One region of the Mesorhizobium sp. WSM4819 genome, then DNA from elsewhere that is predicted to be linked to it. Evidence: predicted binding sites of a transcription regulator. Region 1 holds the regulator's gene; each other region holds the start of a gene.
The links. Region 1 encodes LexA, which represses DNA repair genes until DNA is damaged. Its sites were predicted from a motif close to TGTTCNNNNTGTGTTCNG; they were not measured.
Positions count from the first base shown of each region.

Region 2: a site for LexA is predicted at 4,211-4,228, ahead of AC0L18_RS20825 (ATP-dependent helicase). Genes of this name have one in related genera too.
Region 3: a site for LexA is predicted at 4,256-4,273, ahead of recA (recombinase RecA). Genes of this name have one in related genera too.

Region 1 is NZ_JBVVQO010000001.1:101,415-108,286, forward strand. Features, by position in the region: gene AC0L18_RS00460 (molybdopterin molybdotransferase MoeA) at 1-1,184, shown strand, start outside; gene lexA (transcriptional repressor LexA) at 1,289-2,026, shown strand; gene AC0L18_RS00470 (ComEC/Rec2 family competence protein) at 2,020-4,476, opposite strand; gene gltX (glutamate--tRNA ligase) at 4,580-6,004, shown strand; gene gltA (citrate synthase) at 6,186-6,872, shown strand, end outside.
Region 2 is NZ_JBVVQO010000023.1:82,987-89,858, forward strand. Features, by position in the region: gene AC0L18_RS20815 (ATP-binding cassette domain-containing protein) at 1-415, shown strand, start outside; gene AC0L18_RS20820 (ABC transporter permease) at 412-1,464, shown strand; gene AC0L18_RS20825 (ATP-dependent helicase) at 1,474-4,170, opposite strand; gene AC0L18_RS20830 (dienelactone hydrolase family protein) at 4,470-5,375, shown strand; gene AC0L18_RS20835 (EamA family transporter) at 5,376-6,281, opposite strand; gene AC0L18_RS20840 (Lrp/AsnC family transcriptional regulator) at 6,371-6,850, shown strand.
Region 3 is NZ_JBVVQO010000028.1:1,944-8,815, reverse strand. Features, by position in the region: gene alaS (alanine--tRNA ligase) at 59-2,725, opposite strand; gene recA (recombinase RecA) at 3,035-4,132, opposite strand; gene AC0L18_RS22345 (carbohydrate kinase family protein) at 4,406-5,338, shown strand; gene AC0L18_RS22340 (TfoX/Sxy family protein) at 5,510-5,833, opposite strand; gene AC0L18_RS22335 (GFA family protein) at 5,924-6,421, shown strand; gene sufA (Fe-S cluster assembly scaffold SufA) at 6,550-6,872, opposite strand, start outside.

The DNA.
Region 1 (6,872 bases):
AGGCGCTCGAGCACCTGCTTGCGGATGCTGCGCCCTTGCAGGCTGAAAGCGTCGCCCTGATGGATGCCGCCGACCGCGTGCTGGCGGAGCCGCTCATGGCGCTCCGCACCCAGCCGCCATTCAACGCGTCGGCCATGGACGGCTATGCCGTGCGGGCCGACGATGTCGCGTCCGTGCCCGCGAGACTTTCGGTGATCGGCATGGCGCCGGCCGGACGAGGCTTTGCCGGAACAGTCGGCCCAGCGCAGGCCGTGCGCATCTTCACCGGCGCGCCGCTTCCCGCAGGCGCCGACACCATCGTCATCCAGGAGAATGTCCGCGACCTCGGTGGCGGCATGGTCGAAGTGACCGCGCCGACGGTTGAAGGCCGCAACATCCGCCGCCTCGGGCTCGATTTCTCGAAGGGCGACGCGCTGCTGGAGAAAGGCCGCCTGCTAGATCCGGCGGCATTGTCGCTGGCGGCGTCGGCCAACCACCAGCAGGTCCGCGTGGTGAAACGGCCGCTGGTCGCCATCATCGCCACCGGCGACGAATTGCTGCCGCCGGGCAGCGACCTTGGCCCCGACCAGATCATCTCCTCCAATGCCTATGGCGTCGCCGCCGCGGCCCGCTCGGTCGGCGCCAGCGCACTCGATCTCGGCATCGCCCCCGACCGCAAGGAGGCGATCGCCGCGCTGGTGACAAAAGCCGTCGACGCAGGCGCGGACGTCATCGTCACGCTGGGCGGCGCCTCGGTCGGCGACCATGACCTCGTCCATGACGTGCTGACCGGCGAAGGCATGGCGCTTGATTTCTGGAAAATCGCCATGCGGCCCGGCAAGCCACTGATGTTCGGGCGGCTGGGCGCCATCCGCTGCATCGGCCTGCCCGGCAATCCGGTGGCCAGCCTGGTCTGCTCGCAGCTCTTTCTGAAGCCGCTGCTGGCGCGGCTCGGCGGCCGCGCCTTCCGCCAGGACATGCGTCAGGCGCGGCTCGGCGCCGCCATGCCGGCCAACGATCTCAGGCAGGACTATGTACGCGCGGAGGTGGAGGAAGAAGCTGGCACGCTTGAGGCAACGCCGTTCAGTATCCAGGATTCCTCGATGCTCAGAATGCTGGCCGACGCCAACGGACTGATCGTGCGCGAGCCATTCGCTCCCGCAGCCGCAGCGGGCGCCGCCTGCAGCGTGCTGATGCTACGCTGAACAAAACGTCAACACATTCATTAAACTTTAAATGGTTGCGGAACACAACTGGAACAGATAGTGTTTGTTCTGGGTTTGTTTTTCTGATTCTGTTGGGGGTCGCGATGCTGACACGCAAACAACATGAACTGCTGATGTTCATTCACGAACGGCTGAAGGAAAGCGGCATTCCGCCCTCGTTCGACGAGATGAAGGAAGCGCTCGACCTCGCCTCCAAATCAGGGATCCACCGGCTGATCACGGCGCTGGAGGAACGCGGTTTCATTCGCCGCCTGCCCAACCGCGCCCGCGCGCTGGAGGTGCTGCGCCTGCCCGATTCGATCGCGCCGGGCCTCAATGCGGCGCGCAAATTCTCGCCGAGCGTCATTCAAGGCTCCCTTGGGCAGGGCGGCCTCGGACGCCAGATCAAGCCGGCGCCGTCGCGCATGCGTGCGGCCGGCAATGACGACGACGTCGTTGCCACCGTCTCCATACCGGTGATGGGCCGCATCGCTGCCGGTGTGCCGATCGACGCCATCCAGCACCAGACGCATTCGATCTCGGTGCCACCGGACATGATCACCGGCGGCACGCACTACGCGCTGGAGGTCAAGGGTGATTCGATGATCGAGGCCGGCATCTTCGACGGCGACACGGTCATCATCCGCAACGCTGACACCGCCCAGCCTGGCGAGATCATTGTCGCTCTGGTCGACGAGGAGGAGGCGACGCTGAAACGATTCCGCCGCAAAGGTGCCTCGATCGCACTGGAAGCCGCCAATCCGGCCTACGAGACGCGCATCTTCGGGCCGGACCGGGTCAAGGTGCAGGGCAAGCTCGTCGGACTGATCCGGCGTTACTGAAGAGCAGGCTTCTTGGGTTTCTCGGCCCTGCGGTATGGCGGCAGGCCCCTCGCCTCGCGCGAAAATCGCCGCTGCTCATGCCAGGGCCTGTATGGCTGTCTGACGGCAAAACGGATTTCTGCGCGCGTCGTCGCCGATAGCGGATCGAAGAAGACGGCGGCACTGCCCATGCGAGCGAGCTGCCGTTTGGTGACGACGAGAACCAGCGGGTTGCGGCAGGGTTTGTAATAGGCTGTGGCGTCGTCGATGATGATCAAATCCGCAAAGGCACAGGCCGGCCGCGCGGTTTTCCGGTCGTCGGCGAGCGCAATGAGCGCGCCGGACGGATGCCGGGCCAGGCACAGGCCGGCAGTGCAGGTGAAAGGCGTTCCCGGCGGCAGGTCGGCCGGGTCGGCGATGTCGAACTGCACATCTCCTTTTTCGAATGTCTCCGGCTCGACGATCGTTGTTGAAACCAGCGCATGTTTCCAGTTGTCGGTGGTGAATTCGTTCGAACGCATCCGGTTGACGGCAAGTTCGCCGCCGCCGATCGGCAGCGCCACCAGATGGGCATCCTCCGAAATCAGCACGTCGGGGGTGCGCGTCTCGGAAATCGTCAGCAGGCCGGCGAGCGCAAAGGGAAGTGCGGCAAGCCGCAGCCATGTCGTCGCCATCGTGGCGATGACCAGGGCGACCGTCACCAGCAGGACCGATTGCAACGAAATCAGGCCGACTGCATCGACCGGCGAACGCTCCGATATCCATCCCGAAATTGCGATCATCGCCGTCAGGCCCTTGCCCATCATATAGAGGAAAGGGCCGTCGAGGCCGAAAGGCATTGCCAAGGCGCTGAGGACGGCCAGGAACATGACGATCGTGACGATCGGCATGACGGCCAGATTGGCGAACAGGCTGAGCGGCGAGACGCGCTGGAAGTGCCAGATGGCGAACAGCGCGGTGGCGCTGCCGGCAATGATGGAGGTCATTGCGATGGTGCCTGCCCCAGCGACGAGCTTGCGCGTGACGAAAGCGACCGGTGACCGTCGCCGTTGCGGCGCCGTGGCCTTGTCGGCACGATAGTCGGACCAACCGGCATAGGCGCCCACGAGAGCCGCAGTCGCGGCGAAGGACATCTGGAAGCTTGCGCCGACCACCTCATGCGGCGACACGACGATGACGACGATGGCCGAAATCGCCAGGTTGCGCATGGTGAGTGCCGCCCGGTCGAACAGCATGGCGACAAGCATTACCGCCAGCATGATGAAGCTGCGTTCAGCCGCGACCACGATACCGGAAAAGATCAGATAGGCAGCGATGGAGACGAGTGCGGCAGCAGCCGCATATTTCTTGACCGGCCGGCGCGACGAAAAGTTGGGAAACAGCGCAAAGGCGCCGCGCAGCAATCCCATGACGGTGCCGGCGACAAGCGCCATGTGCAGGCCGGAAATGGAGATGATGTGGTAGATGCCGGTGCGCCGCATCGATTCGTTTATCTCTTCGGGGATGCCGGCACGCACGCCGACGATCAGCGCAGCGGCAATCTCCCCCTCGGCACCACCGATGCTGTTCCTGATATGGTCGGCTATGGTTTCGCGCGCCTTCTCGATCGACGAAGAAAGGCGTGCGGTTAACGGTGCATCTTCGGAGACAACGATCTTTGGACTGCCGAGGAAAAAGCCACTGGCACCGATACCGGCGAAATAGCTGTCGAAGGAGAAGTCAAAGCTGTCCGGTCTGACCGGGCCAGTCGGAGGCAGAAGCCTCACATAGCCGGTTGCCACCGAGCCTGCGGTCATCTCAGCGGGAATCTTGCGTGCCGATACCCTGACACGTTCGGGCGCATAACGCAGTGTCGGCCGGGCGGTCGACATCACGTCGATGGTCAGCCTGATCCGGCCGTTCGCCATCTGGTCGAGCCTGACGACACGGCCGGTCAGCCGGGTCTGGATTTCCGAACCGAGCATCTTCGTTCCGGCGCGCCAGGTTTCCACCTTGGCGGCGAGCACACCAAGCGCGCACAGCAACGCTGCCATGAAGCACAGATGCGTTTTGCGGCGTGAGCGCGTGACGGCCGCACACAATGCCGTGAGGACCACGACGGCGATGGGCTGGGCAAAGTCCGGTTCGACGGCAAGCGAAAAATAGACGATCACCCCGCATGCCAGAAAAACCGGCACCAGCAGGAAGGCGACGCCGCGGTCGAGTTCCAGGCCGGCTGCCGAGGCCACGCTGTTGCGGACACCGGATGGTGAAAGATGGCTGAGCTGTCGGCGAAAACGAATGACAGGGCCGGGTGCTGAAGCCGGTATCGGCGCCGAGCGATCCGGCGAAAGAGGCTGGATGCCCGGCGGCGACGCAGGCAGCGAAACGGGTAGCGGCTCAGCGTCAGGAACGTCGGCGAACAGCGATCGTTCGCTGACGCTTGCGTTCGCGCCCTCGCTCTCGTCCACGCCGCGGCCTGGTCCAGCCATAGGGTTCGCCCCTTGCGCCCTTGACCTCCTATGCTACATGAACGCGCAACGCGCGAAAGTCCGCGCAGCCACATCCGTTTCCTGCGCTTGCCCCGAGAGTTCCATGTCCGACAAGGTCGTCACCCGTTTTGCCCCTTCGCCCACCGGATTCCTGCATATTGGCGGGGCGCGCACGGCGCTGTTCAACTGGCTGTATGCGAAACACACCGGCGGCAGGATGCTGCTGCGCATCGAGGACACCGATCGCGAGCGTTCGACCGATGCGGCAACCGCTGCCATCCTCGATGGGCTCTCCTGGCTCGGCCTCACCTGGGACGGCGAGCCGGCATCGCAGTTCGAGCGCGCGCCGCGCCACCGCGCGGTCGCCGAGGAGCTGGTGCGCCTCGGCAAAGCCTATTACTGCTATGCGGCGCCGGCTGAGCTGGAGGCAATGCGCGAGAGTGCGCGGGCCAAGGGCTTGCCTCCCCGCTATGACGGCCGCTGGCGCGACCGCGACCCGTCAGAGGCGCCGGTTGGCGCCAGGGGCGCGATCCGCATCAAGGCGCCGGCCGAAGGCGAGACGGTGGTGCATGACCGCGTGCAGGGCGAAGTCCGCTTCCCCAACAAGGACCTCGACGATTTCATCATCCTGCGCTCGGACGGCAACCCGACCTATATGCATGCCGTCGTCGTCGACGACCACGACATGGGCATCACCCATATCATCCGCGGCGACGACCATCTGACCAATGCCGCCCGCCAGATGGTGATCTATCGAGCCTTGGGCTGGGAGGTGCCGTCAATGGCGCATATCCCGCTGATCCATGGCGCCGACGGCGCCAAGCTGTCGAAGCGGCACGGCGCCCTCGGCGTCGAAGCCTATCGCGTCATGGGCTATCTGCCCGAGGCACTGCTCAACTACCTGGCGCGGCTCGGCTGGAGCCACGGCGACGACGAGGTCATGTCGATCGCCGACATGATTGCGTGGTTCGACATCGGCGATGTCAACAAGGGAGCCGCCCGCTTCGACTTCGCCAAGCTCGAGGCGCTGAACGGCGTGCATATGCGGCGCATGAACGACGCCGAATTGCTCGATATCTTCATCAACACCTTGCCCTATCTCGAAGGCGGCCCGGCGATCGCAGCGCGCCTCGACGACACACGCAAGGCGCAGTTGCTGGCCGCCCTGCCCGGCTTGAAGGAGCGCGCCAAGACGCTGGTCGAGCTGGTTGACGGTGCCACCTTCCTGTTTGCCGAGCGGCCGCTGCCGATCGACGAGAAGGCGGCGGCGCTGCTCGGCGGCGAGGCGCGCGAGATCCTGCGGGGCGCCCATGCGGCGCTGAAGGCGATTTCAGGGGATTGGACGGCCGCAGCTGCCGAAGCGGCGATCCGCCAATATGCGCTTGCCGGCGGCCATAAGCTTGGCGCTGTGGCCCAACCTTTGCGCGCCGCGCTCACCGGCAAAAGCACCTCGCCCGGCGTGTTCGACGTGCTTGCCGTGCTTGGCCGCGAGGAAAGTCTGGCGCGCGTCGCGGATCAAATCGATTAGCAAAACTGGCCCAAGAAGATTGGCATTGAAAGGTGGGTTTCGCAGTGCAACATTAGGTCTTGGCCCAATTTGGCACGCAAATCGAATTGCGGGCGCAAACGCGCGAACTCCGATACTTTCGACGTGTTGCGTTGCAGAAATTTTGCCTTTGCCGACATGAGAAAACAAAAAGGAGTTTGCAATGTCCGAAGCTGCGACAAAAATGGAATATGGCGGCAAAACCCACGCGTCGACCGCGAAACTTGAATTCGGCGGCAAAACTCACGAACTCAAGGTGCGAAGCGGCTCGGTCGGACCTGACGTCATCGATATCGGCGCGCTTTACAGCACCACCGGGGCCTTTACCTACGATCCCGGCTTCACCTCGACGGCAAGTTGCGAGTCGGAAATCACTTTCATCGATGGCGATGCCGGCATCCTTTTGCATCGCGGTTATCCGATCGACCAGTTGGCCGAGCACGGCGACTTCCTCGAAGTCTGTTATCTCCTGCTCTACGGCGAACTGCCGACCAAGGCGCAGAAGGACGATTTCGACTACCGGGTGACGCGCCACACCATGGTGCACGAGCAGATGTCGCGCTTCTTCACCGGCTTTCGCCGCGACGCCCACCCGATGGCGGTGATGTGCGGCGTGGTCGGTGCGCTGTCAGCTTTCTATCACGATTCCACCGACATCTCGGACCCCTACCAGCGCATGGTCGCATCGATGCGGCTGATCGCCAAGATGCCGACGATCGCGGCGATGGCTTATAAATACCACATCGGCCAGCCCTTCATTTACCCCAAGAACGAGCTGAATTTCGCGGCCAACTTCCTGCATATGTGCTTTGCCGTGCCGTGCGAGGAATACAAGATTAACCCGGTGCTG
Region 2 (6,872 bases), on a different contig from region 1:
CGAGATCGGCTTCACCTCGAAAGTGTTCACGCCGCAATCGATCGTCGGCCAGCTTTCCGGCGGCGAACGCCAGGGCGTGGCGATCGCGCGGGCAATCTACAAGCAGGCCGACCTGATCATCCTCGACGAGCCGACGACGGCGCTGTCGCTGACCGAAACCGCCAAGGTCTTCCATTTCGTGCGCCAGGTGCGGGCGAGCGGACGGTCGATCCTGTTCATCGGCCACAACATCCACCACGTCTTCGATATTGCCGATCGTTTCGTCGTGCTGGACCGCGGCAAGGTCGCGCTCACCGCCGACCGCAGGCAGGTCAAGTCGGCCGAAGACCTCATCAACTTCATGGAAGACGTCGCGCATCCGGGTGGATTGCCGGGACTGCACGACGCCGGCGACCCGGAGCAGAGAGCACGATGAGCAAGACAATGGAGCCCGATCTGCACGAGCCGTCCGCAGGCATCTCCCGTCCCGGCAACCCCCGGAAGGAGTGGAAACACCCATCCGATCACTGGATGCGCGGCTTCATCCTCGACAACCGCGCCGCACTTGGCACGCTTGCCGTGTTCGTGGTGATGATGACGGTGTTCATGATCGCCAACCCGACCGTCTTCACCACCTGGTATCTCTACAGTTCCGTGCTCACCACGCTGCCGGTTGCGCTGTTCGTGGTGGTGCCGCTGGTCTTCGTCGTCACCTGCGGCGAGATCGACCTGTCGTTTCCGGCGACGATGGGTTTTGCCTCATGGGTGTTCGCGCTGGTCGTGCAGGCCGGCTACGACCCGTTTCTCGGTATTGCCGCCGCCATTGGAACGGGCACGTTGCTCGGCTTCCTTGTCGGGTCACTGGTCGTCTATGGCGGGCTGTCGTCGCTGATCGCCACGCTCGGCATGAACTTCCTGCTGCGCGGCCTGATCCAGATCATCAACGAAGGCAGGTCGACGGCGCTGACCAGCCTTGCCGACAGCTGGGCCTACAAGATCTTCTCCAGCCAGCTTTACGGCATCCCGGTGCAGATCTTCTGGGCCATTGGCTTTGTCGTGCTGTCGGCGCTGCTCTACAACAGGCATCGTTTCGGCGCGCAGGTGAAGGTGGTCGGCGACAATCCCGACAGCGCCCAGCAGATGGGCATCGACGTCAAGCGCGTGCGGGTGAAAGTATTCGTCTTCGTCGGCATCGGGGCGGCGATCGCCGGCACCTTTTCGGTGATGATCAACTTCACCTGGTGGCCGACGGCCGGCGACGGCTATCTGCTGCCGGTGCTGGCATCGGTGTTCGTTGGCGGCACGCCGACCTGGGGCGGCATCGGTACCGTCGTCGGCGGCGCCATCGGCGCGGTCACCGTGTCGTTCATCCAGACCGGCGTCGTCGCGGCAGGCCTGAGCGGTTTCTATGTCCAGTTCTTCAACGGGCTGATCATCATCCTGTCGCTGCTCGGCCACAAATGGAACCAGGCGCGCTATCGGTGAGGGGGATATTCACACCCCGGTGACAAACCCGTCCAGCACGCGTTTCTGGCCGGCCTTGTCGAAGTCGATGGTCAGCTTGTTGCCGTCGATGGCAGAAATGTTGCCGTTGCCGAATTTCTGGTGGAAGACGCGGTCGCCGACATTGAAGCGGGATGGCGTGTCGGCGACGGATTTGGCGACCAGCTCGCCGTCGATGGTGCGGCCCTTGATCGAGGTGCGGCCGGCGCCATAGCCACTGTCGGTCTCGCCATAGCCGATGCGCTCGACCTGGTGGCCGGAGCGCGAGCCCCAGTTGCGGTCGGTCGCCTCGGTGCGGTTCTGTTGCGCGCGCTGCCAGCCCGGCGTCGCATAGGTGCTGGAGAAGGCGCCGGATTTTTCTGCGCCGACATTGTCGAAGCGCGAAGCGCCGTAAGGATTTTGCCGTCCTGCCGCCTGGCCGCCCCGCCCGGAGGCGAAAGAGCCGCCGCCATAGGCATTGCCGTAGCCGCCATAGGAGCTGCCGCTCTCGGCGACCTCGACATGGGCTTCCGGCAATTCGTCGAGGAAGCGCGACGGGATCGTCGATTGCCACAGGCCGTGGATGCGGCGGTTGGAGACGAACCACAAATGCAGGTTCTTCTTGGCGCGGGTCAGCCCGACATAGGCCAGCCGCCGCTCTTCCTCGAGCCCGGAGCGGCCGCCCTCGTCGAGCGCGCGCTGATGCGGAAAAAGACCTTCCTCCCAGCCGGGCAGAAAAACCGTCTCGAATTCGAGGCCCTTGGCCGAATGCAGCGTCATGATGTTGACGGCGTCGAGCTCGGCGTTCTGATCGGCGTCCATCACCAGCGCGACATGTTCGAGGAAGGAGCGCAGCGATTCGTACTCCTCCATGGAGCGGATCAGTTCCTTGAGGTTTTCCAGCCGGCCCGGCGCTTCTACAGAGCGGTCGTTCTTCCACATGTCGGTGTAGCCGCTCTCCTCCAGGATGGTCTCGGCCAGTTCGGTGTGCGGCGTGGTCTCCAGCGCCTTTTGCCAGCGCTCGAAATTGGCGGCAACTTCGCGCAGCGCTGCGCGCGGCTTCGGCTTCAGCTCGTCGCTCTCGGCGAGTTTTTCCGCAGCCTCCAGCATCGGGATGCGCAGCGCCCTGGCGGTGTCGTGGATCTGGCGGATGGTGGCTTCGCCCAGCCCGCGCTTCGGCACGTTGACGATGCGCTCGAAGGCGAGGTCGTCTGCGCCTTGCGCGACGACGCGGAAGAAGGCCAGGGCGTCGCGGATTTCGAGGCGCTCGTAAAAGCGCGGGCCGCCGATGACGCGGTAGTTGAGGCCGAGGGTGACGAAGCGGTCCTCGAACTCGCGCATCTGGAAGGACGCGCGGACAAGAATGGCCATGTCGTTGAGATTGTGCTTCTGCCGTTGGTAGGCCTCGATGGTTTCGCCGACGGCGCGGGCCTCTTCCTCGGAATCCCAGGCGGCATGGACATGCACCTTCTCGTCGTCCTCGGCGATTTTTTCGGTGAACAGCGTCTTGCCGAAGCGGCTTTCATTGTGGGCGATGAGGTGGGAGGCGGTGCCGAGGATGTGCGCGGTGGAGCGGTAGTTGCGTTCCAGCCGGATGATGGTGGCGCCGGGGAAATCCTTGTCGAAGCGCAGGATGTTGTCGACCTCGGCCCCGCGCCAGCCGTAGATGGATTGATCGTCATCGCCGACGCAGCAGATATTTACTTTGTTTTCGCTCACGGGCTGTTCCGCGCCTGCCGGCGCGGGCCCGACCCCCCTTTTTTGCGCGCCTTCGGCGTCGCGGGAGGGGCCTCGCAAGGGCTCGGACGCCCGGTCGGGCTTGCGGCCTTCGGCCGTTTGCAAACCTGTTGATGTTGAAGCTCGTCCGGCACCCGGCCGCTGCGCCAGCAGCCGCAGCCACATGTACTGGGCGGTGTTGGTGTCCTGGTACTCGTCGACGAGGATGTACTTGAAGCGCTTGTGGTATTCCTTCAGCACGTCCGGATTGGCGCGGAAGATACGGATCGGGTGGCACAGGAGATCGCCGAAGTCGCAGGCGTTCAGCGTCTTCAGCCGCTCCTGATAGGCCTTGTAGAGCTCACGCCCCTTGCCGTTGGCGAAGGCGCGGGCGTCGCCCTCGGCAATCTCGGCGGGGCCAAGCCCCTTGTTCTTCCAGCCGTCGATCATCTGGGCGAACTGCTTGGCCGGCCAGCGTTTGTCGTCCAGTCCTTCGGCCTGGATGAGCTGCTTGATCAGGCGCACGACGTCGTCGGTGTCGAGAATGGTGAAGTCGGATCTGAGCCCGGCAAGTTCGGCGTGGCGGCGCAGCAGCTTCACTCCAATCGAGTGGAAGGTGCCGAGCCACGGCATGCCTTCGACATTGCCTTCGCCGATCAGCAGGCCGATGCGCTGCTTCATCTCGCGCGCCGCCTTGTTGGTGAAGGTGACGGCGAGGATCTGCGACGGGAAGGCCTTGCCGGTGGCGAGGATGTGAGCGATGCGGGTGGTCAGGACGCGCGTCTTGCCGGTGCCGGCGCCGGCCAGCACCAGAACCGGACCCTCGGTGGTTTCCACCGCCAGCCGCTGCTCGGGGTTGAGCCCGTTCAGATAATCGGGCGCATTGGCATGGCCGCTGCGGGCAGCCATGGCGCGCGCAGCAATGCCCGACGGGGCCACGGGGCGCGCGTTCCGTTCATCAAAAAAAGGCATATCTTCCGAAAAGCCGGACATCTCCCCCGAATGTAGTGATTCGGCAGCGAAAGGCCAGAAGTGTCTCCGTTTTGTTCTCTGTCCAGCCGGGGGAGCTTCAAATCCGATGGCACGCCAGCCGTAGCGCCGGCCTGCTCGACAGGACGGCGGGTCGGAGAAAGTGGGACAGCGCACCAGTCGAACGGTGTCATCCTGGACCAGCCGCCGGTCTGGCGGACCTGCGCTTGCGTCAGCAGCGCCTCACCGATCCGTGACTGGACCGTGCGGGCTTCTGCCCTATCTTGCGCGGCGGACATGTTCCCGAAGCCGAGGAGAGCGCCATGACAAAACCGAGCCCTGCCAGCCCCGCCGTCACCAGACCCGCCATTACCCAGGCGATGATCGACGCCTATGACGAATACACGCATCTGACGCTCGACCGGCGCCGCTTCATGGAACAGTTGACCAGGCTTGCCGGATCAGGTGCGGCGGCCGCCGCAATTGTGCCGCTGCTGGCGGCGAATTCGGCCCGGGCGGCGATTGTTGCCGGGGACGATTCACGCGTGACCGGCGAGGACATCAGCTATCCCGGCAGCGGTGGCGAGATGAAGGGCTATCTGGTCAAGCCGGCCGGCCAGTCCGGCAAGCTCGGCACCGTCATCGTCGTGCATGAGAACAGGGGGCTGAACCCGCATATACGCGATGTGACGCGGCGCGTGGCGCTGGAAGGCTTCGTTGCACTGGCCCCGGACTTCCTGTCGCCGCTCGGCGGCACGCCGGCCGACGAAGACAAGGCGCGCGAGCAGTTTTCCAAGCTCGATCCGGCGCAGACCACCGCCAATGCGGTCGCAACGGCCGCTTTCCTCAGGGGCAGCGAGGATGGCAACGGCAAGGTCGGCGCGGTCGGCTTCTGCTGGGGCGGCGCCACGGTGAACACACTGGCTGCCAATGCGCCGGATCTGGCTGCCGCTGTCGCCTATTACGGCATGCAGCCGAAGGCCGAGGATGTGCCGAAGATCAAGGCGGCGCTGCTGCTGCATTATGCCGGGCTCGACACCCGCATCAATGCCGGTATCGACGCCTTCAGGAAGGAGCTCGATGCAGCCGAAGTCGAGTACACGATCCATGTCTATGAAGGTGCCAATCATGCTTTCAACAATGACACGTCGGCGGCTCGCTACGACAAGAACGCGGCGGACCTCGCCTGGGGCCGGACGATCGCCTTTCTCAAGGAGAAGCTTGCCTGATCAGGCATTTGCCGGTTTGTGAAAAGCGACGCCGGCCACCACCAGCGCGATGCCGATGCAATCGGTAGGGCTGGGTATCTGGCGGAGCACAATGACGCCGATCAGCGTGGCGGTGACCGGCAGCAACGACAGCATCAGCGCGAAGCTCGATCGCGGCAGCCGCGACATGGCAAGCTGGTCGCAGATATAGGGGATTACCGACGAGCAGATGCCGACGCCGATGGCGGCGACGAGCAGTGGCGGCGCCGAGAAAGCCGGCAGCGCATCGGTGAAGCCGATCGGCAGCACGATGAGGCAGGCGACGGCCATGGCCGCGCCCAGGCCGGCGATGCCGTCGCCAGCGCCGGCGCGGGCAACGCGATGGCCAAGCATGATGTAGCCGACGAACAGCGCGCCGTTAAGGAAAGCCCAGAACAGGCCGATCGGGTCGCTTGACCATTTGACGTCGATCAGCAGCAAGGTGCCGGTGACGGCAACGGCAAGGGCTGCGAGATTGCGCGGGCTTCTGACGCCGACCAGCGCAACGCCGATGGTGCCGACGAACTCGATCGCCGCGACCAGCGAGATCGGCAGCCGGTCGAGTGCCAGGTAGAAGGAGCAATTCATCACGCCGAGGCAAGCGCCGAAGGCGAGAAGCAGCAGCCGTGTCGGCCGGTCGGCGCGGGCGAAGACCGTCCACGGCCGCGTCAGCGGCGCGAAGACAAGGGCGGCGGTAACGATGCGCAGCCAGGCCATTCCGAGCACGCCGACATGCGGGAAAAGCAGCACGGCGAAAGCCGGCCCGAGATAATGAAACACAGCGCTGACACCGAACCAGACATGCGGCGGCAGCGATGTCGCCAGCCTGCCAAAGACAGGGCCGCCGAGGGCAGGGATAGCAGCTGGGGCTTGCGCTTGATCGTCCATAGGATCATTATCGCAGGCAGTTTTACCTTTTTATATAGGTAATGGCCGACCAACGAGATCATTTATTCTACTGAACAAAGGAGTTTTTCCTGAAACGCATTCGAAACGAAAATGCTGATCTGGATGCGGCGGATCTGAAAATCCTGCGCCTTCTGGAAAAGGATGCGCGCACCAGCACCGCCGAACTGGCGCGCTCGGTCGGCCTGTCGGCGCCGAGCGTGGCCGAACGCATCAAGCGGCTGCAGGAGAGCGGCGTGATCGAGGCCTACACTGTTCGGATCAACCCGGCCGCGCTCGGCATGAAGCTGTCGGCATGGCTGCGGATCAGGCCGGTGCCCGGGCAGTTGGCTGTGGTGGCCGAGATCATCCGCGACTTGCCGGAAATCGCCCAGTGCGATCGGGTGACCGGCGAGGACTGTTTCATCGCGCTGGCGCATGTCGGCTCGGTGGCCGAGCTCGAACGGGTGATCGACCGCATCATTCCGTTTGCGATGACCAACACCGCAATCATCCAGTCGTCGCCGGTGGTGGCGCGTTCGCCGCTGGCGGCGGTGTTCGTCAGTACATAAGCTTAACTGGAAAAAGTCGCGC
Region 3 (6,872 bases), on a different contig from region 1:
GAGGGACAGCACCCCCCTCTGTCCTGCAGGACAGAGGGGGGTGCCTCCCAGCAACCGATCAGGCCGCCTCCAGGGCCGCCTTCACCGCAGCGATCGCGTCTTCGGCCCTCGAGGCGTCCGGGCCGCCGGCCTGGGCCATGTCAGGCCGACCGCCGCCGCCCTGCCCGCCCAATGCCGCGGACGCTACGCGGACCAGATCGACAGCGCTGAAGCGGCCGGTCAGGTCGTCGGTGACGCCGACCACGACGCTGGCCTTGTTGTCCTCGCCGGCGCCGACGAAGACGACGACGCCGGAGCCGAGCGACTTCTTGCCGGCATCGGCCAACGGCTTCAAATCCTTCGGCGCGACGCCCGATACCGCCTTGCCGAGGAAGCCGACACCGGCAATGGTCTCGTTCTCGGCAGGCACGCCGGCTGGCGAGCGGTCGCCCAGCGCCAGTTTCTTGCGCGCTTCGGTCAGTTCTTTCTCGAGCTTCTTTCGCTCGTCGAGCAGCGCCTCGACGCGCGCCGGCACGTCGGTCGGCGAAATCTTCAGCGCCGCCGCAGTGGCCTTCAACCGTTTGTCCTGCTCGTCGAGATGCTTTCTGGCCGCCTCTCCGGTCAGCGCCTCGATGCGGCGCACGCCGGCGGCGACGGCGCTGTCCGACACGATGCGCACCAGACCGATATCGCCGGTCGCCCTGACATGGGTGCCGCCGCATAGCTCGACCGAATAGGGCCGGTTGGCCTTGGCGCCATGCAAGCCCGTGCCCATCGAAACGACGCGCACCTCATCGCCATATTTTTCGCCGAACAGCGCCATGGCGCCTTCGGCGATGGCATCGTCGACCGACATCAGCCGCGTGGTGACCGGGCTGTTCTGGACGACGATCTCGTTCGCCATCCGCTCGACCTCTTCGATCTCGTCAGGCGAGATCGGCTTGTTGTGCGAGATGTCGAAGCGCAGACGCTCGGGCGCGACCAGTGAGCCCTTCTGCGCGACATGGGTGCCGAGCACCTCGCGCAGCGCTTCGTGGATCAGATGCGTCGCGGAATGGTTCGCGCGCAGCCTGGAGCGGCGCGCATGGTCGACCTTCAGTTCGACGGTCGCGCCCGTGTCGACCGTGCCGTCGGCCACCTTGCCGAGATGCACGAAAAGCCCGTCGGCCTTCTTCTGCGTATCGGAGATCTCGATTGAGAACCCTTCGCCTGAAATGACGCCGGTATCACCCACCTGGCCGCCGGATTCGCCATAGAACGGCGTCTGGTTGACGACTACGGCAACCGCCTCGCCGTTGGCGGCGCTGTCGACGATCTTGCCGTCCCTGACCAGCGCCTGGATGAGGCCTTCCGCCTGCTCGGTCTCGTAGCCGAGGAACTCGGTGGCGCCATGCTTCTCGCGCACCGGGAACCACACTGTTTCGGTCGCCGCCTCGCCGGAACCAGCCCAGCTCTTGCGCGCCTCGGCCTTCTGCTGCTCCATCGCATTGGTGAAGCCGGCAAGATCGACCGAGATGTTGCGCTGACGCAGCGCGTCCTGCGTCAGATCGAGCGGAAAGCCATAGGTGTCGTAGAGCTTGAAGGCGGTCTCGCCATCCAGCATGTCGCCGGCACCCAGCTTTTCCGTCGCTTCCGAAAGCAGGCCCAAGCCGCGCACCAGCGTTTTGCGGAAACGGGTTTCTTCAAGCTTCAGCGTCTCGGTGATCATCTGTTCGCCGCGCACCAGTTCCGGATAGGCCTGGCCCATCTCGCGCACCAGCGCCGGCACCAGCCGCCACATCAGCGGATCACCGGCGCCCAATAGCTGCGCATGGCGCATGGCGCGGCGCATGATGCGACGCAGCACGTAGCCGCGGCCCTCATTGGACGGCAGCACGCCGTCGGCCACCAGAAAGCAGGACGAACGCAAATGGTCGGCGATGACGCGGAACGATCCGACGGTGTCGGCATCCGGACCGCGGCCGAGCGCGGATGACGCGGCCTCGATCAGGTGACGGAACAGGTCGGTCTCGAAGACGCTCTCGACCCCTTGCAGAATGGAGGCCATGCGCTCCAGGCCCATGCCGGTGTCGATCGACGGGCGCGGCAGGTCGATGCGCTCATCCTTCGTCACCTGTTCATACTGCATGAACACCAGGTTCCAGAATTCGAGGAAACGGTCGCCATCCTCCTCGGGGCTGCCGGGAGGGCCGCCCCAGATGTGCTCGCCACGGTCGATGAAGATCTCCGAGCACGGACCGCAAGGTCCGGTGTCGCCCATCGCCCAGAAATTGTCCGAGGTCGGAATGCGGATGATGCGATCGTCGGAAAAGCCGGCGATCTTCTTCCAGTAGCCGGCAGCCTCGTCGTCGGTGTGATAGACCGTGACCAGCAGCTTGTCCTTCTTCAACCCGAACTCCCTGGTGATCAGGTTCCAGGCAAGCTCGATGGCGCGCTCCTTGAAATAGTCGCCGAACGAGAAATTACCGAGCATCTCGAAGAAGGTCAGGTGGCGTGCGGTGTAGCCGACATTGTCGAGATCGTTGTGCTTGCCGCCGGCGCGAACACTCTTCTGAGCCGTCGTGGCACGCGAATAGGGTCGCTTTTCCAGGCCGGTGAAAACGTTCTTGAACTGCACCATGCCGGCATTGGTGAACATCAGTGTCGGGTCGTTGCGCGGCACCAGCGGGCTCGACGCGACGACCTCGTGACCCTCCTTGCGGAAATAGTCGAGGAATGTCGACCGGATCTCGTTCACGCCACTCATGAATACTGCCTTTTAGCTTTTAGAGAGAGCCGCCGGCGCGGCCGACGGCAAATGGACATGGCCTTTTAGCCGCCGCGTTGCACCCTGTCCAGAAACACGGAATTGGGCCAATTTGCGGGGCTTGCCGGTCATCTCGTTGCCGGCTTGCCGGTCATCTCGTTGCCGGCTTGCCGGTCATCTCGGCGCCACCGCTGAAACGCAAACCGCCGGCGCTAGGCCGGCGGTTCGAACGCAACAATACAGGACTCGATTACACAGGCTGGAGCTGATGCGCGGGAATCATGGCCAAACTCCGGCCACTGCCGAAGCCTACATGGCGCCGGCTTCGTCCTCGAAACCATCGTCTCCGCCTTCGGAACCACCATTCTCGAGGAACTTTTCTGCAATCAGCCCGGCATTCTGCCGTAGTGCCAATTCGATTTCGCGCGCCGTATCGGGATTGTCGCGCAGGAACAGTTTTGCATTCTCGCGGCCCTGGCCGAGACGCTGCGAATTGTAGGAGAACCAGGCGCCCGACTTTTCGACCACGCCGGCCTTGACGCCGAGGTCGACCAGCTCGCCGGTCTTGGACACGCCCTCGCCATACATGATATCGAACTCGACCACCTTGAAGGGCGGCGCCAGCTTGTTCTTGACCACCTTGACGCGGGTCTGGTTGCCGACGACCTCGTCGCGGTCCTTGACCGAGCCGATGCGGCGAATGTCGAGGCGCACCGAAGCATAGAATTTCAGCGCGTTGCCGCCGGTCGTGGTCTCTGGCGAGCCGAACATGACGCCGATCTTCATGCGGATCTGGTTGATGAAGATGACCATGGTGTTGGAGCGCGAGATCGAGGCGGTCAGCTTGCGCAGCGCCTGGCTCATCAGGCGGGCCTGCAGGCCGGGCAGCGAATCGCCCATCTCGCCTTCGATTTCGGCGCGCGGCGTCAGCGCCGCGACCGAATCGACCACCAGCACGTCGATGGCGCCGGAACGCACCAGCGTGTCGCAGATCTCCAGCGCCTGCTCGCCGGTATCGGGCTGCGAGATCAAGAGGTTTTCGAGGTCGACGCCGAGCTTGCGGGCATAGACCGGGTCGAGCGCGTGCTCGGCATCGACGAAGGCGCAGATGCCGCCCTTCTTCTGGGCCTCCGCCACAGTGTGCAGCGCCAGCGTCGTCTTGCCCGAGCTTTCCGGCCCGTAGATCTCGATGATGCGGCCGCGCGGCAGGCCGCCGACGCCGAGCGCGATGTCGAGGCCAAGCGAACCGGTCGGCACCGTTTCGATCTCGACGACCTGCTCGTTTGCGCCGAGCCGCATGATCGAGCCCTTGCCGAAGGCACGCTCGATTTGCGACAGCGCCGCATCCAGAGCCTTTGATTTGTCCACCGTTTTGTCCTCTACAAGCCGCAAAGAATTCTGAGCCATGATACATCACCCCTTGGTCGTCAATGAAGGCCGGACAATCCGTAATCCCTATCAATTTGTACCTTTTTTGTTCTCGATTGGCAAGGGGATACAACCGATTGAAAAACCAACAATATCCGGATTTGTTCTTTTTTTGTTTCGCGCTTTCACCCCAGGATGTATCCCGTTTCCCCCGCAGGATTCTGCTGGGCATCTTCCGAATCGCGCTTCGGGTTGCCGGGTTCCGCCTGGCAACCTAGTCTCACCGGGAACAGCAAAGGTCATCTCATCGGCATGATGAAGTCGCCGACGATCCTGGCAGTAGGCGGCGTCTATATCGAGCGGCGCGGCCAGGTTTCGGGCGCCTTCGTGCCGGCGGCGTCGAACCCCGGCACGATGCGCGAGGAAGTCGGCGGCGCCGTCTTCAATGCCCTGCGCTGCGCCGTGCGCCGCGGCATCTCCGGCTCGCTGCTTTCGGTTCGCGGCGGCGATGTTCTGGCCGATACCGTTTCACGCGCCATTGCTGTGGCGGGGATTGCCGATCTTTCCGTGGTGTTCCTCGATCGCACGACGCCGAGCAACACAGTGCTGATCGACGGCGACGGCGCGCTGATCGCCGGCCTCGCCGACATGGCGCTCTACGACCTGGCGCTTGCCAAGCAGATCCGCCGTGCCAAGGTGCGCGAGGCAATCAGCACCGCCGATGCAGTCCTTTGCGACGCAAACCTGCCGTCGGCGGCGCTCGAGCGGCTGGTGGAGCTTGCCGCCGGCAAGCCTGTCTTCGCCCTCGCCGCTTCACCAGACAAGGCGGCGCGGCTCGCGCCGGTGCTGGGCAGTCTGGCGCTGGCCTTCATGGACCGGCGCGAGGCCGGCGCGCTCGCCGCTGTCGGTATCGACGCTGCGGAGCAAGATATCATCGACGGCCTGAGGCGTGCGGGCCTCAGAGGCGGCGTGGTCACCACTGGCGACGGTCCAGTGCTCGGTTTCGACGAAACCGACGCGTTTTCGATCTCTCCGCCTACGTCACAAAAGCCGGCGGATGCGACCGGCGCCGCCGATGCGCTGGCGGGCGCGACGATGGCCGCCCTGCTGCGCGGCCTAACGCTGGGCGCAGCGCTGCGCGAAGGCGTTGCCGCAGCAATGCTCGCCGTCGAGAGCGCCACCTTCACGAGCGCTATCTTTGCCGAGGCGCTGGCATTCGTGCCCGAGGCGCGCGACCTGGCTTGAAACCCCGGATGTTGGCGCCGCCCCTCAACCCCCTGCCGGGACCTTCTCCCCGTCAAGGACGGGGAGAAGGGGCTTGGCCGCGACGCCGGCGACCCCTCTCCCCGTCCTTCACGGGGAGGGGCGGCGCCAACCTGGAGCGATTGTCTTTAGCTGAGTGGCTAGCGGACACACCTATTTGCCGGCACGCAGCCCCGCCTCATAGGCCAGGCGTGCCCAGACCGCCATCTCATCCGGATCGTCGAAGGCGCTGTCGGGAACGCTCCAATACGGCATCGACACCAGCTTGCCGTGCCGCGACCCCGTATAGGTCCATTGCCGGCAGCCGGCCGCCTCGAATTCGGGCGCGCTTTCCGCATCGGCTTTCAGCATCAATTCGTCACGAATGACGATGGCGACGATCACGCCGTCGAAATAGATGCCCTTGCCGCCGAACATCTTGCGAATGCTGACCGGTCCGAGGCCTTCGAAAAGTTCGGCAATGCGTTCATTGTCCATGCCGCGATCATGTCACCCGGATTTCCCCTTGTCATCGCCGCAGCCGGCACCATCCTGACAAGTTGAAAGCCAATTTCGTCGGAGTTTTTCATGCCGCTTCTGCTCAAAGGGTCCTGCCGGTGCAATGCCGTCCGCTTCGAGGTGGAAAGCCACACGCCGGTGCCGTTCATGCTGTGCTATTGCTCGATCTGCCGCAAGCAGCAGGGCGGCGGTGGCTTTGCCATCAATCTCGGCGCCGATTTCGAGACGCTGAAAATCAAGGGCAAGCGCCATCTTGGCGTTTACCAGGCCGAGATCGACGACGACGAGCATCCGCAATGCGAGATCTCGTCAGGCGAGCGAAATTTCTGCAAAAAATGTGGTTCGGCACTGTGGCTCTATGACCGGACCTGGCCGGAACTGGTCCACCCCTTCGCCTCGGCGATCGACACAGACCTGCCAAAACCACCTGAAAAGGTGCACCTCATGCTGAAATACAAGGCGAACTGGGTCGAGCCCGTGATCGGCAAGGGCGACAAGGTCTTCGACGTCTATCCCGAGGAATCGATCGCAGACTGGCACAAGCGGACGGGAATGTGGCTGGATTAGCATTTCTTCGCCCCGTTTACGGGGAGAGGAGCTAAGCTATGGGGCGGCGCAAGCATCACTGAGGCCGGCTCTGCCCCTCATCCGGCCCTTCGGGCCACCTTCTCCCCGTAAACGGGGAGAAGGGAAGATCAGGCCGATGCGCGCGCCTCGGCCAGGGCCTTCAGGTCGGCCGGCTTGAGCTCCACCGATTCGCCGCAGCCGCAGGCCGAGCTTTGGTTCGGGTTGCGGAAGGTAAAGCCGGTGCGCAGCGTCGTTTGCTCGAAATCCATCTCGGTGCCGAACAGGAAAAGCGCTGCCTCAGGCGCGACATAGACATGGGCGCCGTCGCGCTCGATATGATCGTCCTTGGTGTTGGGCTCGGTCACCAGATCGACCGTATATTCCATGCCGGCGCAGCCGCCCTTCTTGATGCCAAGGCGAATGCCATGCGCATTCTCACGGGTCGCGACGA